2 regions of the Streptomyces sp. NPDC091272 genome follow, and region 1 is predicted to be linked to the other one. Evidence: riboswitches for the same ligand, from Rfam matches in the RefSeq annotation. Region 1 holds a riboswitch; the other holds the start of a gene.
The links. Region 1 has a riboswitch for glycine ahead of gcvT (glycine cleavage system aminomethyltransferase GcvT). Riboswitches for the same ligand answer to the same signal wherever they lie in the genome.
Positions count from the first base shown of each region.

Region 2: it holds a riboswitch for glycine, as region 1 does, so the genes downstream of both, gcvP (aminomethyl-transferring glycine dehydrogenase) here and gcvT (glycine cleavage system aminomethyltransferase GcvT) in region 1, are expected to answer to the same signal.

Region 1 covers NZ_JBIVVC010000009.1:3,486-10,580, reverse strand. The annotation lists gene ACIQM4_RS23885 (ABC transporter permease) at 1-59, opposite strand, end outside; gene ACIQM4_RS23880 (enhanced serine sensitivity protein SseB C-terminal domain-containing protein) at 436-1,218, opposite strand; gene ACIQM4_RS23875 (enhanced serine sensitivity protein SseB) at 1,349-2,134, opposite strand; gene ACIQM4_RS23870 (hypothetical protein) at 2,328-2,894, shown strand; gene ACIQM4_RS23865 (AAA family ATPase) at 3,075-3,692, opposite strand; glycine riboswitch at 3,902-3,998, shown strand; gene gcvT (glycine cleavage system aminomethyltransferase GcvT) at 4,148-5,263, shown strand; gene gcvH (glycine cleavage system protein GcvH) at 5,352-5,729, shown strand; gene glyA (serine hydroxymethyltransferase) at 5,792-7,051, shown strand.
Region 2 covers NZ_JBIVVC010000008.1:6,787-13,881, reverse strand. The annotation lists gene gcvP (aminomethyl-transferring glycine dehydrogenase) at 1-2,078, opposite strand, end outside; glycine riboswitch at 2,277-2,374, opposite strand; gene ACIQM4_RS22240 (PRC-barrel domain-containing protein) at 2,502-2,891, shown strand; gene ACIQM4_RS22235 (DNA polymerase IV) at 3,397-5,040, opposite strand; gene ACIQM4_RS22230 (MerR family transcriptional regulator) at 5,084-5,692, opposite strand; gene ACIQM4_RS22225 (bifunctional nuclease family protein) at 5,910-6,383, opposite strand; gene ACIQM4_RS22220 (MerR family transcriptional regulator) at 6,449-7,095, opposite strand, start outside.

The sequences.
Region 1 (7,095 bases):
GCCGCGACATCGGCCGTCGCGGGTTCCGCCGCCGGCGCGTCGTGAAGTGGTGCCGTCATCGTGGTCGCGACCCCTCTCGGCCAGCGGTCACCGGCCCTTGCTCGCCGCTAGTGGCGGCCTGAAGCTTGTCGAACACAGGGCGAACGCCCCTTGATGCCGGGAGTCTTCAATGTGCGTGCCACCTGCCGCCAGACCCCTCGGACAATGGATGCGCAACCGTGATGCTGTCTGCGGCTTTCCGGTATCCGGACGGCGCTGAACGAGGGGCGAACAGTGGGCAATTGGGCGCACCCTACGGCAGTACCGGCCAACTGCCGTGCAGAACCGCTAAATTGGGACAGACCATGACTTCGTGCGGTCAGGCCGCCAACTGGTCTTTCGGGCATGCCAATTGACCCCCGAAGGGGCTTTTGGGCAGGTGGCTTATGTGCTGGTTCAGTACGCCCGCGACGGCGGGTAGCCGTAGCCGGGCGCACCGGTGGGCGCGGGTGCGTGCGCGTCGCGGTCGTAGAACGGCCGGGCGTTGGCGCGCAGCCACATGCCGACCGGGTCGTGCTCGTCGGTCATCGCGACCGTGGACACCGGCAGCCCGTCGGGGACGACACCGATGGACTGCTGCATCATCGCCCGCACCGCCTCCACCGACTGCCTGCCGGTGTCGTAGAGGTCGAGACCGATGGCGAGGTACGGGGCGCCGAGCGCCGGCTGCACCCAGGCGCGGCTGAGCGCGCGGACGGCGGGCGTCCGGTGCGCGTTCTGTGCCAGCTGGGCGTAGAACTGCGGGATCTCAAGGGCGGGTTCGGACATCCGAAGGGGGCCGGCCGGCATCCGGTCCAGGCCGGTGGCGATGCGCCGAAGGTCGAGCCAGGGGATGCCGACGCCACCGCCGGGGGCGTGCGGGTTCAGCCAGATGCCCCAGCGGTCGGGGTAGAGGGCGCGGGCCAGGTCGATGCCGGTGCCCACCTCGTACGCCCGGTTCCAGCCGCTGGCGGCGAGCTCCTGCGCGGAGGTCACACACGGTGCGTAGCCGAAGCCCTCGACGTCCATGTTCCCGTACTGGGCGTCGGGGGAGCCGGCCGTGCCGTGCCACAGCAGCATCCACAGCCGGCCCTTCACCAGGGCGTGCAGCAGCGCCTCGTACGCGTCGAACCGTCCGGGCGTCACCTGGCGCAGCATGTGCTCGACCTGTCCGGCCGCCGCGGTGCCTGACGCGCTCACCCTGGGTCCCGCCCCTCTTCGATCCACCGTGTCGACGCCGGCCGCACTCGAACGATTCGCCCCCGTGCGGCGAGGTCATCAAACCAGCTTAAGCGGCACTCCCGGCACCGGATCGGTGTCGGTTCCCCATTCAGTGTTCCCTTTGGTAGAAGGGCCGCACCCGCCCCAGCATCCACTCCGCCACCGGATCCTGCTGCGCCATGTCCAGCAGCAGCAGATGCACCGGCCACGGCACGCTCTCCCGGCCGAGCGCCCGGCCGAGCGCGTCCATCGGCGCGTTGCGGTCCGCACCCTCCCACGACGACAGCTGTACGCCGACGAACAGCACCGGCTCACCGCCCTCGATGCTGGCCAGCGACCGCCGGGCGGTGACCACCACACCGCTCTGCTGGAACTCGCCCGCGGCGGCGGCCAGGAAGTCGACCGGCTCCTCCTGCCAGTCCGGCTCGAACAGCCGCACCCGGCCTCCGGTCGCCGGCCCGTCCAGCGGGGTCCGCCCGGTGCGGCAGAGCTCGGCGACGGCGGGGGGCGGCAGCGGCACGCCGACGTTGCCGCCGGGGTTCACGGCGATACCCAGCTGCGGCGGCAGGCCGCGGGCGAACTCCACGGCGGGCGCGACCGCGAAGGGCATGTGGCTGCCCGCGCACTGGCGGAACTGCTGCTCGGAGCTGAAGACGGGCACGTACGCCTGCCCTTCGATCTCCGTGGTCGGCAGGTCGAGCGGTCCCTGGTCGGGGCCGCCGCCGTTCGGCAGCGGGACCCACAGGGAGCTGCGGCCGATCGTCTCGACGAGGCGGGCGCCGGCGGCGGGACTGCCGAGCGAGGCGGCGAGCACCTCTTCGAGCTCGTTGCAGGGCCAGCCACCCCCGTACCCGCCTGCCGCGCCGTACTGCCCCGTCGTCTCCGGTATGTCCACGGACTGCCCCTTCTCGCTGCTCGCGCCCTGCGTGCCGAGCCTATCGCCGGGCGCGTGCCCGGTGGTCGGTACACCCGAACGGACACACAAAGTGACTCTCCGGTTGCGGAGAGTGCCTGGTGGTCCGAGGGTGGCGGGCAGGGTCGACGTACCGGTCGTCCCCACGCAGTCCTTCCGGAAGGAACCCGCCGTCATGGCTCTGCACAAGGCCGCCGCGCTCGCCCTCTCCACGTCGCTCTGCGGGGCGCTGATCCTCGGCACGGCCGGTGCCGCGGTCGCGGCCGTGGACCCCGGGGACCACACCCCGGCCGTCTCCGCCCCGACGGCGCAGCAGCGCGAGGCCGCGCGGGACCTGGACGAGCTGCTGGAGGACGTACGGGGCCTGGACGAGCTGGCCGAGGCCGCCCGCACCATGTTCGACGACGACGACGCCGACGACGTCCCTGCCGGCCGTCACCAGGCCCGTACGCAGGTCGAGGCCAAGTTGGCCGCCGCACTGGGCCGCCCCGCGGCCGCCGAGCGGGACGCCGCCCCGAAGCCGGACCCGGCGGCGGGCCGGGGCCAGGGTGCCGCCGAGCCGAAGCCGGACGCCGGCAAGGCCCGGACCGAGCTCAAGGCACAGCTGAAGAACCTGGTCGAGGCGCTCGTCACGGGCGACTGGAAGAAGACGCGCCAGTCCCTCAGCTCCGTGACGAAGCTCTCCGGCGCCCTGATGTCCAGGACCACCGTCTCCCGGACCGCCACGTGGACGAGGTTCTGACCCAGCTGCGCACGGCGTGGCGAAGGGCCCCCGGCAGCACAGCGCCGGGGGCCTTCCCCGTGGGTCAGCTCCCGCCGGGGGCCTCCCCGTGGGTCAGCTCCCGCCGGGGGCCTCTCCGTGGGTCAGCCCCCGCCGGGGCCTCCCCGTAAGTCAGCTCCCGCCAGAGGCCTTTCCCGCGGGTCAGTTCCCCTCGAAGCCGATCTCGCGCAGGGCCCCGGCCGCCTCCCGGTCCAGCAGTACCGCCGACGCGCACCCCGCGGGCAGCCGCTCGCCCTCCGCGTCGCGGACCAGCGTGCCGACCGCCCTGCGGTGGCGTGCGAAGGCGTAGCCGGAGACTCCGCGTCCGCGGTCCCGCTGGCCGTCCCTGGCCACGTCCGGCGTCACGTCGAGCAGCACCATCCGCAGCCCGCGCCCCCGTCTGCGGGCCTCGCGCGCCAGCCAGCGCCGCACCCACGCCTGCGTACCGCAGTCGTGCACGACCACGCTCTCGCCCGAGCGCAGCGCCCTGCGCAGTCCCGCGTAGTGGGCGACGCGCACCAGCGGGCGGTAGAGGGCGTACGGCAGCGAGCGCGGCATCCGCTGCTCCCACCGCTCCCGCACGTCCTGCGAGTCGATGGTGCGCACCCCCGCCACCGCCCTGCGGATCAGGGTGGACTTGCCGCTGCCCGGCAGCCCGGAGACGACGACCACGTCCCCCGCGGCGAACATCAGCAGACGCGGACCGCGCCCCGCACGGTCGCGCAGGTCACGCACGACCGGCACCGGCACGGGCCCCACCGCCCTCACGCCCGGCTTCACCCCTACGGCTGCCGTAGCGGCACACGCACTGGACTGCTGCAACGTCCTCACCCCTCCCCCTGTGGTCCCCCTGTGGACATGACTCAACCCTTGCCCAAGAAGTGTAAAGAAAAGGTAATGCGGGACAAGCGATTTGCCGACCGGAGGGGGCGTGCAATGATGTGCGCGCCAGGCACCCCCTGCGCACACCCAACTTCACAACGGCCGCATGAATCCGCGCGGGAGAGTCCGGGGCAGCAGTGCCCGGGACGCCGAAGGAGCAAGCTCCTCCCTTGAATCTCTCAGGCCCCGTACCGCGCGGGCGAGGCAGATCTGAAAAGCGGGTCACCCTGTCGACGACGGCGTGACCCCACCCAAGGTGCAAGCCGGTCGCAGTTGCCCCGGCGAACCTCTCAGGTTCCGATGACAGATGGGGAGGACCGTCCTCGTCGTCATGCCCTGGGAGTCTTGTCCTCATGAGCACCGCACCCCGACACACCGCCCTCGATGCCCTGCATCGCTCACTCGGCGCGACCATGACCGACTTCGCGGGCTGGGACATGCCTCTGCGGTACGCGTCCGAGCGCGACGAGCACAACGCCGTGCGGACCAGGGCCGGCCTCTTCGACCTCTCCCACATGGGCGAGATCACCGTCACGGGACCGCAGGCCGTCGACCTCCTCGCCTTCGCCCTGGTCGGCAACATCGCCACCGTCGGCCTCGGCCGCGCCCGGTACACGATGATCTGCCAGGAGGACGGCGGCATCGTCGACGACCTGATCGTCTACCGGCTCGGTGAGACGGAGTTCATGGTCGTCGCCAACGCCGGAAACGCCCAGACCGTCCTGGACGCGCTGGTGACCCGCGCGGAGGGCTTCGACGCCGAGGTACGGGACGACCGCGACGCGTACGCCCTGATCGCGGTGCAGGGCCCGGAGTCCCCCGGCATCCTGAAGTCCGTCACGGACGCCGACCTGGACGGCCTCAAGTACTACGCGGGCCTGCCCGGCACCGTCGCGGGAGTGCCCGCGCTGATCGCCCGTACCGGCTACACCGGTGAGGACGGCTTCGAGCTGTTCGTGCGCCCGGTCCACGCGGAGCAGCTGTGGCGGGCACTGACCGAGGCGGGCGCCGACGCCGGTCTCGTCCCGTGCGGCCTGTCCTGCCGCGACACGCTGCGCCTCGAAGCGGGAATGCCGCTGTACGGCAACGAGCTGACGACGAAGCTCACCCCCTTCGACGCCGGACTCGGCCGGGTCGTCAAGTTCGAGAAGGACGGCGACTTCGTCGGGCGTACGTCCCTGGAGGCGGCGGCCGAGCGGGCCGGGAGCGCCCCGCCCCGCAAGCTCGTCGGCCTGATCGCCGAGGGCCGCCGGGTGCCCCGCTCGGGCTACCAGGTGGTGCACGAGGGCCAGGTCGTCGGTGAGGTGACCTCGGGCGCCCCGTCCCCCACCCTCGGCAGGCCGATCGCCATGGCGTACGTCGACGCGGCCTTCGCGGCCCCCGGCACGGCGGGTGTCGGCGTGGACATCCGCGGCGCCCACGAGCCGTACGAGGTCGTCGCCCTGCCGTTCTACAAGCGCCAGAAGTGACAATCGCCGCATCCCCGGCAGCGAACCCCCGTCTCATCTGTCAAGACCCCGTTCCTCAGCACTCCCCCGCATCCAGGAGAATTCAGCCATGAGCAACCCCCAGCAGCTGCGTTACAGCAAGGAGCACGAGTGGCTCGCGACGTCCGAGGACGGCGTCGCGACGATCGGCATCACGGAGTTCGCGGCCAACGCGCTCGGTGACGTCGTCTACGCCCAGCTCCCTGAGGTCGGCGAGACGGTGACCGCGGGTGAGACCTGCGGGGAGCTGGAGTCGACCAAGTCCGTCAGCGACCTGTACGCCCCGGTGACCGGTGAGGTCGTCGAGGCGAACGCGGACGTCGTGGCCGACCCGTCGCTGGTGAACTCCGCCCCCTTCGAGGGCGGCTGGCTGTTCAAGGTGCGCGTCACCGAGGAGCCTTCCGATCTGCTCTCCGCCGAGGAGTACTCCGCGCTCTCGGGCAACTGAAACGCTCCGGCAACCGAAAAGCTCCGGCAACCGATTCGCCTGAACCCCTAGGGACCCGCCTGATGTCGCTTCTCAACTCCTCCCTCCACGAGCTGGACCCGGACGTCGCCGCCGCAGTCGACGCCGAGCTCCACCGCCAGCAGTCCACCCTCGAAATGATCGCCTCGGAGAACTTCGCCCCGGTCGCGGTCATGGAGGCCCAGGGCTCGGTCCTCACCAACAAGTACGCCGAGGGCTATCCGGGCCGCCGCTACTACGGCGGCTGCGAGCACGTCGATGTCGTCGAGCAGATCGCCATCGACCGCATCAAGGCGCTGTTCGGTGCCGAGCACGCGAACGTCCAGCCGCACTCGGGCGCGCAGGCCAACGCCGCCGCGATGTTCGCGCTGCTGAAGCCGGGCGACACGATCATGGGCCTCAACCTCGCCCACGGCGGTCACCTGACCCACGGCATGAAGATCAACTTCTCCGGCAAGCTCTACAACGTGGTCCCGTACCACGTCGACGAGTCCGGCCAGGTGGACATGGACGAGGTGTCCCGGCTCGCCAAGGAGTCCCAGCCGAAGCTGATCGTGGCCGGCTGGTCCGCGTACCCGCGCCAGCTGGACTTCGCCAGGTTCCGTGAGATCGCGGACGAGGTCGGCGCGTACCTGATGGTCGACATGGCGCACTTCGCGGGCCTCGTCGCGGCCGGGCTGCACCCCAACCCGGTCCCGCACGCCCACGTGGTCACCACCACCACCCACAAGACCCTCGGCGGCCCCCGCGGCGGTGTGATCCTCTCCACCCAGGAGCTCGCCAAGAAGATCAACTCCGCGGTCTTCCCCGGTCAGCAGGGCGGTCCGCTGGAGCACGTGATCGCGGCCAAGGCCGTGTCCTTCAAGGTCGCCGCGTCGCCCGAGTTCAAGGAGCGCCAGCAGCGCACCCTGGACGGCGCCCGCATCCTGGCCGAGCGCCTGGTCCAGCCGGACGTCACCGAGCACGGCGTCTCCGTGCTCTCCGGCGGCACCGACGTGCACCTGGTCCTGGTGGACCTGCGCAACTCGGAGCTGGACGGCCAGCAGGCCGAGGACCGCCTGCACGAGGTCGGCATCACGGTCAACCGCAACGCCGTCCCGAACGACCCGCGGCCCCCCATGGTGACCTCCGGTCTGCGGATCGGCACGCCGGCCCTCGCCACCCGCGGTTTCCAGACCGAGGACTTCACCGAGGTCGCCGACATCATCGCGGCCGCACTGAAGCCCTCGTACAACGTCAAGGCCCTCTCGGAGCGCGTCTCGGCCCTCGCCGACAAGCACCCGCTTTACCCCGGCCTGAAGTAGTTCCGTACGCTTCATCTGGATGTCGGCGTGCGGATTTCGTACAG
Region 2 (7,095 bases), on a different contig from region 1:
AGACCCACCAGGGCGTTCAGGTTGGCGCCGTCGACGTAGACCTGCCCGCCCGCGTCGTGCACGGTCGCGCAGATGTCGGCAACGTGCTCCTCGAAGACGCCGTGCGTCGACGGGTAGGTGATCATGAGCACCGACAGTTCGTCGCGGTACTGCTCGATCTTGGCCCGCAGGTCCTCGACGTCGACCTCGCCGTCGTCGGCCGTCCTCACGACGACCACCTTCATACCGGCCATCACCGCGCTCGCGGCGTTCGTGCCGTGCGCGGACGAGGGGATCAGGCAGACGGTCCGCTGCTCGTCGCCGTTGGCCCGGTGGTACGCGCGCACCGCGAGGAGACCGGCGAGCTCGCCCTGCGAACCGGCGTTGGGCTGGATGGACACCGCGTCGTACCCGGTGACCTCGGCGAGGCGCTCCTCCAGCTCGCGGATGAGCGTCAGGTAGCCGGCGGCCTGGTCGACCGGTACGAAGGGGTGGATCTGGCCGAACTCGGGCCAGGTCACCGGCTCCATCTCGGTCGTCGCGTTCAGCTTCATGGTGCACGAGCCGAGCGGGATCATGCCGCGGTCCAGGGCGTAGTCCCGGTCGGCGAGCTTGCGCAGGTAGCGCAGCATGGCCGTCTCGGAGCGGTGCTGCTGGAAGACCGGGTGGGTCAGGAAATCGTCGCCGCGCAGCAGACCGTCGGGAAGCGCCTCACCGACGACCGCGTCCAGCGCCTCGATGTCACCCTCCACCGCGAACGCGGCCCAGACGGCGGTCACTTGGGCCCGTGCGGTCGTCTCGTCGCACGCCACGGACACCAGGTCGTTGTCCACGAGCCGCAGGTTCACCCCGTGCTCACGCGCGGCGGCGACCACCTCGGCGGCCCTGCCCGGGACCCGTACGGTCAGCGTGTCGAAGTACGCACCGTGCACGACCTCGACACCACCGGCGCGCAGTCCCTCGGCGAGGATCGACGCGTAACGGTGCGTCCGGCGCGCGATCCCCTTGAGCCCCTCGGGGCCGTGGTAAACCGCGTACATACCGGCCATGACGGCCAGCAGCACCTGCGCGGTACAGATGTTGCTGGTCGCCTTCTCACGCCGGATGTGCTGCTCGCGGGTCTGCAGCGCCAGCCGGTAGGCCTTGTTCCCGTCCGCGTCCACGGACACGCCCACGAGCCGTCCGGGCAGGCTGCGCGCGAACTTCTCCCGTACGGCCATGAACCCGGCGTGCGGGCCGCCGAATCCCATCGGCACCCCGAACCGCTGCGTCGTACCCACAGCGATGTCCGCGCCGAGCTCACCCGGCGACGTCAGCAGCGTCAGCGCCAGCAGATCCGCGGCGACGGTCACGACGGCACCCAGCTCGTGGGCCTGCTCGATCACCGGCTTGATGTCCCGTACGACTCCGGAGGCACCCGGATACTGCAGCAGCACGCCGAACACACCGCGCTCGGCGATCTCGGCGGGAATGCCGTCCGCCAGGTCGGCGACGACCACCTCGACGCCGGTCGGCTCGGCCCGCGTCCGGATCACGGCAACGGTCTGCGGAAGCGTTTCCGCATCGACGAGGAACACACCCTTCTTGACCTTGCCCACCCGGCGTGCGAGCGACATGGCCTCGGCGGCGGCGGTGCTTTCATCGAGCAGCGAGGCGCCCGAGGTGGGCAGCCCGGTCAGGTCGGCGACCATCGTCTGGAAGTTGAGCAGGGCTTCGAGCCGGCCCTGCGAGATCTCCGGCTGGTACGGCGTGTAGGCCGTGTACCAGGCGGGGTTCTCCATCACGTTCCGCAGGATGACGGGCGGCGTGAACGTCCCGTAGTAGCCGAGCCCGATCATCGGGGCCAGCACCTCGTTGCGGTCGGCGAGCGTCCGCAGCTCGGCCAGCACCTCGGCCTCGGTACGCGCGTCGGGCAGGCTCAGCGCCTCGGCGTTCTTGATGGCGTCCGGCACCGCGGCGGCGGTCAGCTCGTCCAGCGACCCGTACCCGACCTGCGCGAGCATCTTGGCCTGCGCCTCACCGTCGGGACCGATGTGACGCTGCTCAAAGGGGATTCCACGCTCAAGCTCTGCGAGTGCGATACGACGGTTGGCGGTCATCTGCGGAAGGCCTCCTGGTCTGACACGACCTGCGAGGGGCACCACGGCACGGGTACCCGGACGGCCTCCCCCTCTGTCATCTCAACCTGAGAGCTTCACCGGAGCACCGCGAACGGGCCCCGACTTTCACCGTCGGTGAGGGAGGATCGCGCACCGGCCTGCGCCGTGCCCGCCAACCGCCCTGCTTTCCAGAGTGACCTCGTCCGTGCGGTACAGGGGCCTGAGAGATTCCGGGGAGGAGTTGCTCCTTCGGCGCCTCCGAAATCCATCTCGGAGGACTCTCCCGCGCGGGGTCAGCAGCCATCGGCCAGCCTACCAGCGCACTCCCGTGCAGATCCCTCGAGTGGCCAGGCTCTCAAATCTGCTCTTTCGTAGTGTTTTACGCGGCTACACAGCAGTTGCGACAGCTGAAGGGACGGGACCGTGGAGACCGACATCGATCCGCGCAGCCTGATCGGCCGCAAGGCGTTCGACCGCAACGGCACCAAGATCGGAACGGTGGACGAGGTCTACCTGGACGATGCCACGGGCGTACCGGAGTGGGCGGCCGTCCGCACCGGCCTCTTCAGCCGGGACGCCTTCGTCCCGCTGGAGCCCAGCAGCCTCGAAGGCAACACTCTGCGCATCCCGTTCGAGAAGTCCCTGATCAAGGACGCCCCGGACTTCGGCGTAGGCCGGCACCTTTCCCCCGAACAGGAACTCCAGCTCTACCACCACTACGGCCTGCACTTCTCCCCACCCACCGCCGACCGAGACTTCGGCACTCTCGCCCCCGAAACCACCACCCAACCGAACCCCCCGGAAAGCCCTTGACCCCTCCCACCCGGACCCCGGATCCCGGGCCCCCGACCCCCGGATCCCACACCTCGGGGCCCCCGCAAGGCCTCCCGTCCGGACCCTCGGACGCCCGCACGGCTTCCTGACCGGCCGGCAGACGCCCACCCAGCCTTCCGCCCGCCCTCATCGGATACCCGCCCGGCCCCCGCCCGGCCTCATCGGATACCCGCCCGGCCCCTCGGACGCCCGCACGGCTCCCTGACCGGCCCGCAGATGCGGCCCGCCCAGCCTTGCGCCCGGACCCTCAGATGCCCAACCGGCCGGCTCTCCGGACCTCGCGCACCCGCGTCGACACGCCCGGCCCCTCGGGCTCCCGCCCGCACAGCCACGCTCCGGCCCCCATACGTCCGGCCCGCCCCCGCCCGGCCCTCCCTTTCGGACCCTCCGGCACCACACGGCCAGCCCTCCAGGCCCTGCGCGCCTGCACACCCATTCGTCTTCGTCCGGGTCTCCATGCGATCGCCCGGCCCCCGACCGATCCCTAGTCCCCGCTCTCCGTCCCCGCCCCCGGTATCCCCACCAGCGGCAACGGCTGCGCCGCCTCCAGCTCCGGATCGTCCGTCCGGAAGGTCCTTACCCGCCCCGGCCCCTGCGAGCCTGGTTCTTCGAAGCGCACGGTCACCCGCCCCAAGCCGCTGCCCTGCACCCATCCCGCGCCGTATTTCGCGTGCCGCACGTCGTGCCCCGCGTGCCACCGCCGCTCCTCCGCGGGCTCCACGGGCTGGGCTCCGCCGGCCACCGCATCTCCCGCGTTCCCCGCCGCCGCGCCCGGCCCGCTTCCGGCTTCGGCGTCGCCGCCGTCCGTACTCACGCTTCCTGGCGCGACGTCTGTGGTCCCCGCTACGGCTCCGGGCCCGGCACCTCTCCCGGACTCGCGATCGGTCCCAGACTCAGCAACCCAGACCTCGGCCCCCACGGCACTCCCCCCGGCCGTACCCGCCACCACCGCGTCCCGCGCTTCCCCCTGTGCCCGGTCCGCCCGCGTGTCCCGCCCGGCCTCGTTCGCCCGCCCCGACTGTGCCGCCTCCGCCCCTTGCGTTTCTCGGAACGCCTGGGCCGCCTGCGCGAAGAGGTCTTCCTGGGTGTAGTCCGCCAGCCCCGTCACCCCCACGCCGAGCAGTCGCACCCCACCCGTGGTGTCGACGCCCTCCAGCAGTCGCGCCGCCGCCTCCCGTACCACCCCCGCGTCGTCCGTCGGCCCCCGCAGCGTCTCCGAGCGGGTCAGTGTCGAGAAGTCGAACCTCCGCACCTTGAGCACCACGGTCCGGCCCGACCGCCCGGCCGCCCGCAGCCGCTGCACGCAGCGCTCTGCCAGCCGCTCGACCTCCGAGCGCACCCGCACCCGGTCGTGCAGGTCCACGTCGAAGGTGTCCTCGACCGACACCGACTTAGCGTCCCGCTCGGCCACCACGGGCCGGTCGTCGATACCCTGCGCCATCCGGTACAGCGACGCCCCGTGTGCCTTGCCCAGCAGCCGTACGAGCTCGGCCTCGCCCGCCGCCGCCAGGTCAGCCACCGTCGTCATCCCGGCCCGCCGCAGGTGGTCCCCGGTCGCGGGCCCCACGCCCGGCAGGATCCGCACCGACCTCGGCGCCAGCAGCTCGCGCTCGGTCCCGGGAGCGATCAGCACCAGGCCGTCCGGCTTGGCCTCCTCGGAAGCGATCTTGGCGAGCATCTTGGAACCTGCGAGCCCCACCGAACCGCACAGCCCGGTGACCGCCCTGATCCGCTCCCTGAGCCGCTCGCCGACCGCCCGCGCGGTCGCGGTGTCCGCCGCCGTCCCGCCCGCCTCCAGGTCCACGAAGGCCTCGTCCAGGCTGAGCGGCTCCACCAGCGGCGAGAGCTGTCCCAGCAGCTCCATCACCTGCTCACTCACCGTGCGGTAGAGCGCGAAGCGCGGGACCAGGTAGGCGGCGTTCGGCGCGAGCCTGCGCGCCTGGGCCGTCGGCATGGCCGAGTGCACGCCGAAGCGCCTCGCCTCGTACGAAGCGGTGGCGACCACACCGCGCGGCCCGAGCCCGCCCACGACCACCGGTTTCCCGCGCAGGCTCGGCTTCGCCGCCTGCTCCGCGGAGGCGTAGAAGGCATCCATGTCCAGATGCAGAATGGTCGGTGCGGTCCTCACCCCACCGATGCTGCCCTACGCCACTGACAATCGGCCGGAGGCGTCAGCCGGCCCGGTTGCGCCTGCGCGCCAGCTCGTCACCCGGGTTGTTCCCGACCAGCGTCTCGCCGGTGTCGACACGTTCCCCGTGCAGCTGCGAGAGCGCCGTCTCGACGTCCCGCCACACCACGCCCACGGCGATTCCGAAGACTCCCTGGCCGCCCTGCAGCAGGCTGACGACCTCGTCCGGCGAGACGCACTCGTAGACGGTCGCCCCGTCACTCATCAGCGTCACCCGCTCCAGATCCTGGAAGCCGCGCTCCCTGAGGTGCTGGACGGCCGCGCGGATGTTCTGGAGGGCGACACCGGTGTCCAGGAACCGCTTGACGATCTTGAGGACAACGACGTCACGGAAGCTGTACAGCCGCTGCGTCCCTGATCCGTAGGCAGGCCGCACGCTCGGCTCGACGAGCCCGGTACGCGCCCAGTAGTCCAGTTGCCGGTAGGTGATACCGGCCGCCGCACACGCGGTGGGCCCCCGGTACCCGACCGTGTCGACTGCCCCCGCGGCGGCCTGAGCCGGGGCGAGGGGGTGCTGACCGTTCATGGGGTCGGCCGAACTGCCGAGCGGATACGGCCCGCCCGTCGCCGTACCGTCGCCGCTGATTCTCACGCCGACCTCCGTCCTTGACCTGCCCTGTCGACGGTAGGCAGTCACCCGGGGTGCGTCAACGATCGCCACACTAGGCACGCCGGGTGATAATCACCCTGAGAGTGGTTTGCCGTATCCCGATGCGGGGAAAGGCTAGCTGAATGCCCTTGTGCCCCCTGGAAATGGCAGGCCCGGCCGAGAGGCACGGCCCTGGGGACCGCGGCTCACGGCCGGCAGCTCACTGGCTGTTGGTACCGAAGTCCTCCGGCGAGATCTGGTCGAGGAACTCGCGGAACTTCTCCACCTCGTCCTCCTGCTCGTCCGGGATGGCGATTCCGGCGTCGTCCAGCACCCCGTCACTGCCGTAGATCGGCGTCCCGGTGCGCAGCGCCAGCGCTATCGCGTCCGAGGGCCGCGCACTGACCTCCACCCCGCTGGCGAAGACCAGCTCGGCGTAGAACACCCCGTCCCGCAGGTCGGTGATCCGCACCTCGGTGAGCTCCTGGCCGACCGCTTCGAGCACGTCCTTGAAGAGGTCGTGCGTCAGCGGCCTGGCGGGTGCCAGCCCCTGCTGGGCAAAGGCGATGGCCGTGGCCTCACCCGGTCCGATCCAAATGGGAAGGTACCGATCGCCTCCCACTTCACGCAGGAGCACGATCGGCTGGTTGTTGGGCATTTCCACCCTGACACCTACGACGTCGAGCTCGTTCACACAGCAACCCTAGGACGTGCCCGACCGGTTTGGGTAGTCGGGCTCCTGTTCACACCGGTTAAGGCTCAGTTCGAGCCGGACCGCAGCGCCGTCTGGACCAGCGCCGCGTGCAGTCGTACGGTCAGCCCCGCGAGCTCCCTGGTGGTCGCCTCGGCATGCGCCCTGGTCTGCGGATTGCGGTGCCGGCGCAGGGGCGCGACGATGTTGGTGATCAACCCGGCCTCCCGGTCGGCGGCGGCCTTCATGGCCCGCAGGTGCCGCGGTTCGAGGCCGAACCTGCCCAGATCGGCCACCAGTTTCGCGACCGTCACCGCCTCCGCGTCGTAACCGCCGTCCGGCAGTTCCGAGATCAGGCCGTACGACTCCCACTCACCCAGGTCGCCCTCGCCCACCTCGGCGGCGGCGAGCAGCTCCTCGCGGCCCAGCCGGGCCACCGTCGCCCGCTCGGGCGCCGTCTCCGGCACCCCTTCGAGCAGCTCCCGCGGGCCCGCGGGTGAGGGCAGCTGGACCGTCTCGCCGCGCTCCAGCGCGTCGAGGTGCTCCTTGATGACCTTGAGCGGGAGGTAGTGGTCGCGCTGCATGCGCAGCACCTGGGCGAGCCGCTCGACATCCACCGGGCTGAACTTCCGGTACCCGGACGGAGTGCGCTGCGGTTCGACCAGACCCTCCGCCTCCAGAAAGCGGATCTTCGAGATCGTGACTTCGGGAAATT